One region of the Pseudomonas cannabina genome, then DNA from elsewhere that is predicted to be linked to it. Evidence: predicted binding sites of a transcription regulator. Region 1 holds the regulator's gene; each other region holds the start of a gene.
The links. The regulator FliA, encoded in region 1, starts transcription of late flagellar genes. The targets are predictions, from matches to a motif close to CTAAAGTTTNNNNNNNNNNNGCCGNTAA.
Positions count from the first base shown of each region.

Region 2: a site for FliA is predicted at 2,271-2,298, ahead of BLT55_RS02275 (methyl-accepting chemotaxis protein). Genes of this name have one in related genera too.
Region 3: a site for FliA is predicted at 1,598-1,625, ahead of BLT55_RS10065 (methyl-accepting chemotaxis protein). Genes of this name have one in related genera too.

Region 1 covers NZ_FNKU01000001.1:2,740,313-2,744,538, reverse strand. The annotation lists gene flhF (flagellar biosynthesis GTPase FlhF) at 1-1,323, shown strand, start outside; gene fleN (flagellar synthesis regulator FleN) at 1,439-2,272, shown strand; gene fliA (RNA polymerase sigma factor FliA) at 2,269-3,009, shown strand; gene BLT55_RS12800 (chemotaxis response regulator CheY) at 3,262-3,636, shown strand; gene BLT55_RS12795 (protein phosphatase CheZ) at 3,656-4,226, shown strand, end outside.
Region 2 covers NZ_FNKU01000001.1:478,854-483,079, forward strand. The annotation lists gene BLT55_RS02270 (NEL domain-containing protein) at 1-2,168, opposite strand, end outside; gene BLT55_RS02275 (methyl-accepting chemotaxis protein) at 2,453-4,075, shown strand; gene BLT55_RS02280 (chemotaxis protein CheW) at 4,085-4,226, shown strand, end outside.
Region 3 covers NZ_FNKU01000001.1:2,163,679-2,167,904, reverse strand. The annotation lists gene BLT55_RS10070 (DNA/RNA non-specific endonuclease) at 557-1,501, opposite strand; gene BLT55_RS10065 (methyl-accepting chemotaxis protein) at 1,666-3,462, shown strand; gene BLT55_RS10060 (PH domain-containing protein) at 3,652-4,023, opposite strand; gene BLT55_RS10055 (DUF6482 family protein) at 4,223-4,226, shown strand, end outside.

The sequences.
Region 1 (4,226 bases):
GTTAAGCGATTTTTCGCCGCCGATATGCGTCAAGCCATGAAACTGGTTCGCGATGAGCTGGGCGCTGAAGCGGCCATCATCGGTAACCGGCGGATTGCCGGTGGCGTAGAGCTGACTGCTGCTTTGGATTACAAGCTGTCTGCCCTGGCCCCGCGCGTACCGAACATGGAGCTTGAAGATGAACTGCGCAAAACCCAGTCGCGCATCGTCTCCGCTCAGGCTGAATTGAACAATCGCAGCGACAGTGATACCTCGGTCAACCTTCAGCTGTTTTCCGGCAAGACCGGCAGCGCTGCCGACACGCACATTGAACCGACGCTCGAAGAGCCGCCACGCCCGTTTGCCTACGCGCCGGCACCTGCCGCAGAGCCTGCTGGCGGCCAGCGCGCCTTTGACTCGATGCGTTCGGAACTGAATGGCCTGCGCGAGCTGCTGGAAGTCCAGCTCGGCTCCCTGGCCTGGAATCAGCTGCAGGGCAGCCGCCCGCAGCAGGCCAACCTGTGGCGCCGTCTGCAACGTGTCGGTCTGTCCGGCCCGTTGTCCCGCGATCTGCTGTCGATGATTCCGGATATCGACGAGCCCCGTCAGGCCTGGCGCATGTTGCTGGCGCACCTGGCGCGGATGATCGCAGTGCCTGACGTCGAGCCACTGGAAGAGGGCGGTGTGATTGCCATGGTCGGCCCGGCTGGCATGGGCAAGACCACCACGCTGGCCAAGCTCGCCGCACGCTACGTGCTCAAGTACGGCCCGCAGAACATCGCGCTGGTCAGCATGGACAGTTTTCGTATCGGTGCTCAGGAGCAGCTCAAGACCTTGGGCCGCATCCTCAACGTGCCGGTCACTCATATCGATCCTGGCCAGTCGCTGGTTCAGGCGTTGGAGCCACTGCTGCGCAAGCGTGTGGTGCTGATTGACACCGCCGGGCTGCAAGCCAGCGATCCGGCGTTGCGCATGCAACTGGAAAGTCTCGCTGGTCGTGGCATCAAGTCGCGTAACTATCTGGTGCTGGCCACTACCAGCCAGAAGCAGGTCCTGACGGCGGCCTATCACAGTTACAAACGTTGCGGTCTGGCGGGGTGCATTTTGACCAAGCTCGATGAAACAGCCAGCCTCGGCGAAGTCCTGAGCCTGGCAATCAGTCACGAATTGCCAGTGGCCTACCTCACGGACGGCCCACGTATTCCTGATGATCTGCACATTCCACGGCGTCATCAGTTGGTCAGTCGTGCCGTGAGTGTGCAGATGCATGATGAGCCTAGCGAGGAAGCGATGGCTGATATGTTTGCTGACCTCTATCACACCCCTGGCAAGAGAGTGGGTTAAGTGATGGATAGTATTGGAATGTCCCTGCATCAAAGGTCTGCCAGGCATTGTTCATTTGTGAATGTGCGGTTCTCTGTGTGGTTTCGGTCTACGCAAGACAAGGTAAAGAAATAACATGGGCAGCATGCATCCCGTACAGGTGATCGCGGTGACCGGCGGCAAAGGTGGCGTCGGTAAGACTAACGTGTCAGTGAACCTCTCACTGGCCCTCGCCGAGCTTGGCCGGCGCGTCATGCTGCTGGATGCCGATCTTGGTCTGGCCAATGTCGACGTTCTGCTCGGGCTGACACCCAAGCGCACGCTTGCCGATGTGATCGAGGGTCGCTGCGAATTGCGCGACGTTCTGTTGCAGGGCCCGGGTGGCGTTCGCATCGTGCCTGCCGCTTCCGGCACGCAGAGCATGGTGCATCTGTCCCCGGCCCAGCATGCCGGTCTGATCCAGGCGTTCAGCGAGATTGGCGACAACCTCGATGTGCTGGTGATCGACACGGCGGCCGGCATCGGTGAATCCGTGGTGAGCTTTGTGCGCGCTGCTCAGGAAGTCCTGCTGGTGGTGTGCGACGAGCCCACGTCGATCACCGATGCCTACGCCCTGATCAAGCTGCTCAATCGCGACTACGGGATGAACCGCTTCCGGGTGCTGGCCAACATGGCCCAGAGCCCGCAGGAAGGGCGCAACCTGTTCGCCAAGCTGACCAAGGTCACCGACCGTTTTCTTGACGTTGCCCTGCAGTATGTGGGCGCCGTGCCGTACGACGAATGCGTGCGCAAGGCCGTGCAGAAACAGCGTGCCGTCTATGAAGCATTCCCGCGTTCCAAATGTGCACTGGCGTTCAAGGCCATTGCCCAGAAGGTTGATACCTGGCCGTTGCCAGCCAACCCGCGGGGTCACCTCGAGTTCTTCGTCGAGCGACTCGTCCACCAGACCAGTGCGGGGCCTGTGCAATGACTGCGAGCGGCTATCAGATGTACAGCAAGAGTTCTCGTAATTCGCAATACGAGTTGATCGAGCGGTATGCGCCGCTGGTCAAGCGTATCGCCTACCACCTGCTGGCGCGTTTGCCGGCCAGCGTGCAGGTGGAAGATCTGATTCAGGCCGGCATGATCGGTCTGCTTGAGGTCTCCACCAAATACGATTCCACCAAGGGTGCGAGTTTCGAGACCTACGCAGGCATTCGCATTCGTGGCGCGATGCTCGACGAAGTGCGCAAGGGTGACTGGGCGCCACGCTCGGTCCACCGCAATACACGCATGGTAAGTGACGCAATTCGCGCAATTGAAGCTAAAACCGGACGTGACGCTAAAGATCACGAGGTTGCGGCCGAACTCCAGTTGAGTCTTGATGATTATTACGGGATTTTGAATGATACCTTGGGCAGCCGCCTTTTCAGTTTCGACGACCTGCTGCAGGACGGCGATCATGAAGGGCTGCACGAGGATGGCGCGAGCGGTTCGCTCGAGCCGTCGCGCGACCTGGAAGACGAGCGCTTCCAGGCCGCGTTGGCCGATGCAATTGCCAATTTGCCGGAGCGTGAGCGTCTGGTGTTGGCGCTGTACTACGACGAAGAGCTGAACCTCAAGGAAATCGGAGAGGTTCTGGGTGTCAGCGAATCGCGAGTCAGTCAGTTACACAGCCAGTGCGCAGCTCGTTTGCGAGGGCGTTTGGGGGAGTGGCGAGCGCGTTGACGGCAGTGCGCGGCATTTGTCGCGCGTTGTCTGCATGCCGGCTGTGCAAAGCGTTACGTGGTAACAGGAAAGACGAGGCAAAGGCCTGTCGGGCAGTGTCTCGATGGGCTTTAGTCGCAGTCTCGATTGTCGTTGTGCCAAGCCCGTCGCCGTTTCGTATAGCTGGGAGTGTGCTGTGCCAGTATTGAGTGAACAGCGTGTTCAGGTGCTGAACGCGTTAAAGACTGCTTGGAGGTCGAATTGGACAAGAACATGAAAATCCTCATCGTTGATGACTTCTCAACGATGCGGCGGATCATCAAGAACCTGTTGCGCGATCTGGGGTTTACCAACACGTCGGAAGCGGACGATGGTCTGACCGCATTGCCGATGCTGCAGAGCGGTGCTTTTGACTTTCTGGTGACGGACTGGAACATGCCTGGCATGTCCGGTATCGACCTGCTGCGTCAGGTGCGTGCGGATGAACGGCTGAAGAGCCTTCCCGTGCTGATGGTCACTGCCGAAGCCAAGCGTGAGCAGATCATCGAAGCTGCTCAGGCCGGGGTGAACGGTTATGTAGTCAAGCCATTCACGGCTCAAGCGCTGAAAGAGAAGATCGAAAAGATCTTTGAACGCGTCAATAGCTGATGCATGCCGTGAGGGCGCTATGGATAACACTGATTCGATGGCCGACTTTGAGTCGACCCTAAAAAGACACGCGCAGGAACTCGTCACCAGCCTTGAAAAAGGCCGTTTCGGCGAAGCTGTGCAGCTGATCCATGAGCTCAACCAGACACGCGACCGCGGCCTTTATCAGGAAGTGGGCAAGCTGACTCGTGAGTTGCACAGTGCAATCGTCAATTTCCAGATCGATCCGCACATGCCTCAGGCCGAAGAGGTGTCGCAGATCACTGACGCCACCGAGCGCCTGTCGTATGTTGTACGGCTGACCGAGAATGCGGCCAACCGCACCATGGACCTGGTCGAGGAAAGCACGCCGCTCATGAACGGTCTGAGTACCGACGCCAAGGCGTTGAGCGAAGATTGGGGGCGTTTCATGCGCCGTGAAATCGGTGCCGAAGAATTTCGCGAACTCGCCAAGCGGGTCGATGGTTTTCTGACGCGTACCGAGAAGGAAACCCACGAAGTTTCCACCCACCTCAACGACATTCTGCTGGCCCAGGATTACCAGGACCTCACCGGTCAGGTCATCAAGCGTGTTACGCAACTGGTCACCG
Region 2 (4,226 bases), 2.3 Mb from region 1:
TCCTGGCTCAACAGTTCGAGTTGCACTGCGGCTGAGGCATTCGGGTCGTTGGCTGCCATCTGCCCGATAAACCGGTCGATTTCCTGGTCCAGCCGGAACCGCTGGGCGCTGTCCTCGAGCAGGGCGGGCGGGCGCACCTGATCTGCCAGCGCCTGGCGCATCGCGGCTTCAGAGGTGTTGCTGACGTTCAGCAGGTGCCGGGCTGTGGTGTCGGAAAACGCCTCGCTGGAGTAACCCAGGCGGCGGAACAGCGTCAGGCCCTCCATATCCAGCGGCTGATCCAGCTCGTGCAGCCACGCACCGGCGCCATTGTGCCGCAAGGCGGGCTGGTAGCTGTCCGCTCGGGTCGGGTGTTCCATCCGGTAGCCATCGCCGGTCTTGCCGGGTTTGACGGAATAGAGTCGGCCCTCAATAGGCAGCCATTGCTTGCCTTGCCATGTGTACAGGCCTGCGGCGTCGGGCTGCAGACTGGCTGGCAGTACGATGTCATGTGCGAAAGGCGTCAGGTCGGGTTTCCACAAACGTGTCGTGCCGTCCTGCAACTCGACGAGTTTGAGATCGCGGGCGAACTCGGGCACGTGCAGGGCAGGAATGCCTGCGCCGCCGGCCGTCGCAGCGCCGAGGGCCGACATCAGGGCAATGTTTTCCACCACATCGAACAGATAGGTGAGCGCTTGCTGTTTCTCGTCTTTCGCCCAGCATTCCACGCCTTCGTAGACTTCATGAATCAGCTGGACGGCAGTCACCGCCAGCATCAGTTCACCCAATACCGGGACGACGAAGCTCGCAATGTTCAAGACGTCGAGGGCCTTGCTCTTGAAATATTGCACGCGTTCGTCGAAGGTCTTTTGATCCTCATCCGCTGTCGGCACCCCCTGAAACAAGGCGTCGTCACGCAGTACTGCCTGTTTGCGATCGTACAGCTCGTCCAGCAACGGGCCGTTCAGCGGGGTTTCTCGCAGGTGCATACGGGCGTTGCGGTCTTCTTCGCGCTCCAGCCACTGACGCTCGAAAATACCGCCTTTCATGACTTTGGGATGCAGGCGTTCGAACAGTTGCGCCAGCACTGCATTTCGGTGCCGCGCCGGGATGAAGCGCTTGAAGAAGTTCAGATACCCTTTGACGAACATGCGGTCGCGCAGCGAGTTTATGAAGACCGCGACCGAGGCGTATTCCTTCAGCGGTGCGATAGGGTCTTCGGGTATATAGACAACAATTTTTTCCAGCCCGGTTGCCGTGTCCCGATCCTTGCCGATCACAAACAGCCCATTCAGCTCGACATCCCCCAGACACAGTACGCTGCAATTGACCGGCCTGTTATCGAGTCGCACGTCTTTTCGGCCATCGAGAACCTGCAGCAGCGCAGTCTGTAAGGGTTCGCTGACCAGCCCTTGAAGCGTGGCGATCTGCAATTGCAGCCTGATGGCGGAGGACTCCAGTTGCATGAAGTCGTTGCGCAGTCTCGATGCCGCCGCGCCGGGCGTTTCTTCGGGCGTTGAAGGTGTACTGAACACGGATTTGAGATGCGCCTGATACCTGCCGCCCAGGTCCAGTTCGCGGCACAGCGCTGCGAACGCCGTGGGGACAATCGGTACGGATTTGCCGCCAATGTAATTGCCAATGACTTCGAAAGACGAAAACACTTCGGCCTTGATGCCCGCGTCCGAGTCCATGGCGCCTGAGGCGGTTTCCCAGGCCTCGAAGTTCTGCAGGGCTGCGGCGAGCAAGGTCTGGTTGGCGGCTTTCAGCGCTGTATTCGCTTGCGCTATCGGGTCTCTTGAGGCTGTCTCGAACGACGGGTCGACCGTGGCGTGACTGGCATGAAACAGCCAGGTATTGCCTACGTCGATGTCCAGCTTGAAGCGCTCTTTGATGGCCGCTGTCAGCAAGGGTTTTGCGAAGTCTTCCAGCGTCGACAGGCGATCCAGTGTCGGGCCGACTGCTTGCTCGTTGCGGCGGTGCTCGGCGTACAGCCGTTGCAGCTCGTCTAGCTGCGCGGGGCTGGACGTGCGGGCGTCCTTCAGCCATTGCGGCGCATGCCCGGAGAATTTGCGCAGGCTCGCATGAACGGCCGGTCCGGCTTGAAGCAGCCAATCGGGAGTCTTGTTTTTTATGTGGTGCACATGAGAGTTTGTCGGAGCGCTGTCCGGCAGTAATGAGTCGAGCATAGAAGTGCCTGATTGTGAATGAAGAGGCGACGAAGCTTACGTTCGAGATTCCTCTGGCAAGCGCTAACTATGTATGTGCCCGTTTATTCGTTACACATGGCGCTCAAGTAGTACGGGCTTTGGCCGAAAATAATTGAAGGGCGCGATTAACAGGCCTGACGAGCTGATTTTCGTCTTGCCCGCCCGGCCTTTGCAGGCTGGGCTATACTCACGCCGCATGGACCGTTCGTCGGTCTGCATCTTGAACACGGCTGACGCCGTCGTTGAATTCTTGAGGGATGACTGTGAAGAACTGGACCTTGCGCCAACGGATTCTGGCGAGCTTTGCCGTCATCATTGCCATCATGCTGTTGATGGTGGTTGTGTCTTATTCGCGGCTGCTGTCAATCGAGTCCAGTGAAGAGCAAGTCCGCCTCGATGCGCTGCCCGGCGTTTACTACAGCACGCTGGTGCGCAGTGCATGGGGCGAAAGCTATATCCGCACGCTGGAATTGATCGCTGAAGGCGCGGCCCGTCCGCTGACCAAGCAGGAAAAAGACCAGTACCAGGGGTTTGACGAGAACCTTCAAGCGCAGATGGATGGCTACAAGAAATCCATTTTCGACAAGCAAGACGCGGACAGCTTTGCAGTCTTCGAAAAGCGCCGCGAAGCTTATTCCCGCATGCTCAGTGAAGTGCTCGCCAAATATGATCGCGGCGAGTACGCGGACGCACGGGCCGAGTTCTTTGGCGACGTCAATCCGGTATGGCTCACAGGCCGCAAGCAGCTCAACGACGTTATCGTCATGAATAAAAAGCTGGCCGATGAGGCGACCAACAATATCGTCAATGCGGTACTGGCCGCCAAAATCAGCATGATCGTGTCCTTGCTGGTCGCGATCATGGCCGCCGCCGCCTGCGGTCTGCTGCTGATGCGCTCGATCATGTCGCCGATGCAGCTCATCGTGCGCATTCTCGACACCATGCGCACCGGCGATCTGAGCACGCGCCTCAACCTCGCGCGCAAGGATGAGTTCAACACGGTTGAAACCGGCTTCAACGACATGATGACCGAACTGGTCGCGCTGGTGGCACAGGCCCAGCGTTCTTCGGTGCAGGTCACCACCTCGGTCACGGAAATCGCGGCCACCTCGCGCCAACAACAGGCCACCGCCACCGAAACCGCCGCGACCACCACCGAAATCGGTGCGACGTCACGGGAAATTGCCGCGACCTCGCGTGATCTGGTGCGCACCATGACCGAGGTTACGTCGGCGGCCGATCAGGCGTCGATTCTCGCGGGCTCTGGTCAACAAGGGCTGGCGCGCATGGAAGACACCATGCACCAGGTCATGGGCGCGGCCAATCTGGTCAACGCCAAACTGGCGATCCTCAATGAGAAGGCCGGCAACATCAATCAGGTGGTGGTGACCATCGTGAAGGTGGCCGACCAGACCAATCTGCTGTCGTTGAACGCTGCCATCGAGGCGGAAAAGGCCGGCGAGTACGGTCGCGGGTTCGCGGTGGTGGCGACCGAGGTGCGGCGCCTTGCCGACCAGACGGCGGTTGCCACGTACGACATTGAACAGATGGTGCGCGAGATCCAGTCGGCGGTTTCGGCGGGCGTCATGGGCATGGACAAGTTTTCCGAAGAAGTGCGCCGAGGCATGTTCGAAGTCACTCAGGTCGGTGAGCAACTGTCGCAGATCATTCATCAGGTTCAGGCCCTGGCACCGCGCGTGCTGATGGTCAACGAAGGCATGCAGGCGCAGGCCACCGGTGCCGAGCAAATCAATCAGGCGCTGGTGCAACTGGCCGATGCCAGCAGCCAGACCGTCGACTCACTGCGTCAAGCCAGTTTCGCCATCGACGAGTTGAGTCAGGTAGCGGTCGGCTTGCGCAGTGGCGTATCGCGCTTCAAAGTCTGAGTCCGGACCATGAAGGAGCCATCGCCAAGGCGCGTCGATTCGTCGGTCATCGCCAACAAGCTCTTCCTGCTGTTTTGCATCGGTGAAGATCGCTATGCCCTGGAGGCGACCGAGATTGCCGAGATCCTGCCACGGGTGAAGCTCAAGACCA
Region 3 (4,226 bases), 580 kb from region 1:
GCCTTAACCAGCGTCACAGATCTGCACCGCATACTCAAGATCGGACGCAGAGCGTCCAGAACGGCATGCGACGCGGAGCGTCACGTTAGTCAAAGCGCTTTTTTATCGCGATGGCACTGACGACGCCGATTGCGACGTAAGTGACGGCTGAGTCCTGACACTGATCCGGGGGATGCGAGGCAGGACGCCGAGCAAGCCGCATCGGGCCATGGATGGCCCGTTGCGGCGACCCCCGGATCAGTGCCAGGACGAAGGAACCCGACGAAGTCGGGCCGGAAACGGAGCTGGGACTTTGCCTACTTTGGTCCCTCAAAGTAGGGCGCCGTAAGGGCGCAAAGGTGACCTGAGCCGTAAACAACCATCACTGACACCGCAGAACAGCTGTGTGACGCAGAGCGTCACGAACTGCATGCTCACGCGGTGCGTCAGCACGAAAGTCGCAATCGAGATGCGCCCGTTTCAGAGCCGCTTCGCAGCCGTCGTAGCCTCCTGAAGCTCCCGTTCCCTCAGGGCAGAAGTCGCTAAACGGGCGCTTCAGCCATTTACGTATGACGCACTAGACCCGAATATCCTGCGGCCCACGGATCTGCGCTTCGATCCGTGTACCGGTCAGGCGCTCTTCGTTAGAAAAGCCATCGTAGCTGGACAAGTCGCCAAAGCGGATACCGGTGAGCTGCTCGATCTGCGCGACGCTGCGTTGCCAGGTCCTGAGCGGGCCGAACATGATGTCCAGCTTACCCAGCTCGCTAGTCTGATCAATCATGTAGGCACTGGCCGACGGCTTGCCGTCATCACCGAGAAACGCCACAACCTTCCAGAATGCCGACGGAATCCGGATATTCCGGTAACTGCGGTCGTCGTCGCGCAGCACCGGCCCGGTAAACACAGTCACCCGCGATTTCCAGCGTCGCGTGTTCTCGAGAATGTAATCCTCAAGTTCCAGCCAGGTTTTCTGATTGAACGCACCCATCTGCGGCGAGCAGTTAGTGAAATGAAACGTGTCGCTGTTGGCCACCTCGGCTTCCTTGCCCCAGTTAGGGTCCTGACGCCTGACCAAATGACCGCGGTCGAGCAGATTGTCGGCGTACACACTTTCACCGATCTGCGCCTCGGCAGGCAGGCGACCGTCGAATGACCAGGAATCCTTGCTGCGTTTGACCTCAACGCTGCTGGCACCGTCGATGTTGACGCCGACATACAGCGCCAGGCGTCGGCTGCGCGACATGGTGATGGAAAAATGCGTGTAATCGAGGCGATCGCCAGCGTTGTTCAGCGGATATACATCCGGCGCCAGTTCTTCGTCCACAGCAGGCCATGGCACGATGAAATCACCGAGGAAGTTGTCGGCGTAGCCCGTACGCTTTTTCAGCTCGCTTGCCGGTGTGATGCGGGGTGCGGCCAACGCCTGAGGCTCGAGCAGAGCGGTTGAGGCGGTCAGAGGTTTGAGGTCGGCAAGACGGGGACGATAAGCCAAGTCGGCGGTTAACTTCTTGTCAGGCACTGTACTTGCTCCTTCGGTAGGCGTGAGTTTTGTTACAGTTCACCATAGACGCGTTACAGGCCGGCGTCAGGGAGGACAAATGCACAGGCTCATACGCTAAAGCTTTGGCGTTAACAGACGTTAACCATCGCAAGTGAATCACCTTCCACCCCAGGAGCAGCTGAATGCAGACGTTAAAGGCTTTGTACGAGTCAGTCGAAAAACAGTTTTTCGACACACTGACCAAGAAGCTCTCAAGTCTTTTCCTGCTGGTTGTGGTCAGCGCACTGCTGTATTGGGTGGCCTTGAACATTCGGGCCGACATCATGCTGCAATTGCGCGGCACGCAAATTGACGCTGTCGCGCTGGGCCAGATCCAGAGCCGGCTCGACCTGCTGAGCAACGCGATTTTGCTGAGTACGCTGTTCACGCTGGTCGTGGTCAGTTTCATGGTCTGGTACTTTCGTCACTTGATTGTGCGCCCGGTCCTTTCCATGACCCGTGCACTCGAGGAAGTCGCCAGCGGCGAGGGTGACCTGTCCAGGGATTTGCCGTTGCTCACCCATGACGAGATTCGCGTGCTGGCCAGTACCTGCAATCGCTTTCTGGCCAAACAGCGCGAGGTCATCAGCAGTATTCAGGGGCTGACCGTGCAGATCGCCGTCGAGTCGGCGCGTTCGCTGAAAAACATCAGCGATTCCAGTGACAGCGCCACCGATCAGGCGCGTTTCGCCCGAGAGGTCATGGACCAGAGCAACATGGCCGTGGGCAGCATCGAGGACGTGTCGCAGCAGACTCAGGGTATTTCCAGCACCACCGCGCAAAACCTGAGCATGGCCCGTGACTCATACGCCGAACTGTTGGAAGTGACTGGCAATATTAGCCAGATATCCAGCAGTCTCAACGAATTCGGCACGCTGGTATCGGGGCTGAATCAACGCTCCTCCAGCATCAAATCCATTGTCGGGCTGATTCAGCAAATTTCGGCACAAACCAATCTGTTGGCGCTCAATGCGGCCATCGAGGCAGCGCGGGCCGGGGAGAGCGGTCGTGGTTTTGCCGTGGTGGCGGATGAGGTGCGTACCCTGGCGCAGAATGTAAGCCGGGCGACTGAGGACATTTCCCGTAACATCGACGCGATGCTCGATGAGGTCAGTTCCACTCACCAGCAGACCATTCAGATCAGCCACAGCGCCCGGGAAACCCAGCTGGTGGTAGAACGCGCGTCTGGTCACTTCGAAAGCATGATTGGCGACTTCGAGTCCACTAACGACAAGCTGGCCGACATCGCTGAGCATATCCAGCAGTTTGCCTCCACCAACACGGGCATCAACGAGCGGGTCACACGGATCTACTCCGACAGCCAGGCCATCGACCAGCGCATGCAGCATTCCGCAACGGCGACCCGCGATCTGTCCGGTGTCGCCGAGCAAGTGCAGGCGCTGCTCGGGCGCTTCGTGCTCGGCCATGGCGAGCTGGACGCGGCGATCACCCGGGCCAGTCAGTGCCGGGACATTCTGCAGGTACGTCTGGCTGAGCTGCACAAGCAGGGCGTCAACCTGTTCGACCAGAGCTACAAGCTGATTCCAGGCACCGACCCCAAGCAATACAGCACCAGTTACAGCGAGCGTTTTGCGCAAGTCTGCCAGGAAGAATGTGACAAGTTGACCAAAGGGACGCGGGGCGGGAAGGTGACGTTTATCGTCGACAGCAAGGGTTATTGCCCGGTCAACAACAGCTGGGTCTCGCAGAAGCCGACCGGCAACCGTGAAATAGACCTGCCAGTCTGCCGTAACAAACGCATGTTCTCCGACCCGATCGGCTTGCGCGCGGCAGGTAACAAGCAGCGTTTCCTGTTACAGACTTACTTGCGTGACACTGGTGAAATCATGACCGAAATCGATGTGCCGTTCTTTTTCGAGGGGCGCCACTGGGGTAACTTGCGGATGGGGTTCGATGCGGCGCTGCTGTTGGGCAAGTGACGGGCCCCGTGACGTGGGCGCGGACCGGGCGACGCTTCGCTTGTCCGCGAGCTATCGGGAACCGGCAGTAAAACCGACCGCTTCGGTGTACCTGACACAACCGTAGCCACCGGTTTAAGGGCCGCTCCACAGCCCATCGAAGCCGGCGAAATCTCCTGAAGCGCCTACACAAGCATCTCGTGCCAGCGGTTAGCCCAGCAGGTGTTGCGAAATGTACCTGGAGATCTGGACAACCGACGTTTTACCGGTGAATTCGAATTTCACCTTGCCGATTGCCGAAAAGTAAATTTCCAGCTCGGAGTCCAGGTCGAAGGTGCCCGAGGTTTCAACCGACCAGGCCACGATGTTTTTGTACGGCAGGGAAGTAAAATCTTTCTTGCTACCGGTCAAACCCTGCACGTTGACCGAAATGATGCGTTTGGTGGTAAACACCACGCCGTCGCGCATGGACTTGTAAGAGTCAATCACTTCTTCGTTATCCAGCAACAGATCCTTGACCCGGTCGGCATATTCGTCATTCTGTTTGAGTTTGAAGAAGCCCTTGTTATTGAAATCAATCATCTGTCTATCCTTGAGTGTTCGTTTTTAGTCGGGGTGCGGAGCATGCGCCCGGTGGCGGCTCAGAATAGCATCGGCCGTGGCGCTTTATTCTGCAGTCATGCAGGAGGATTGCGCCGGACGGACTTGAAACAACTGAACGTTCACGCAGGCAAAGGCTCAATTTCTACAAGGCGCTGATTTCCAGATCGCCCTCGGAGGTGTGA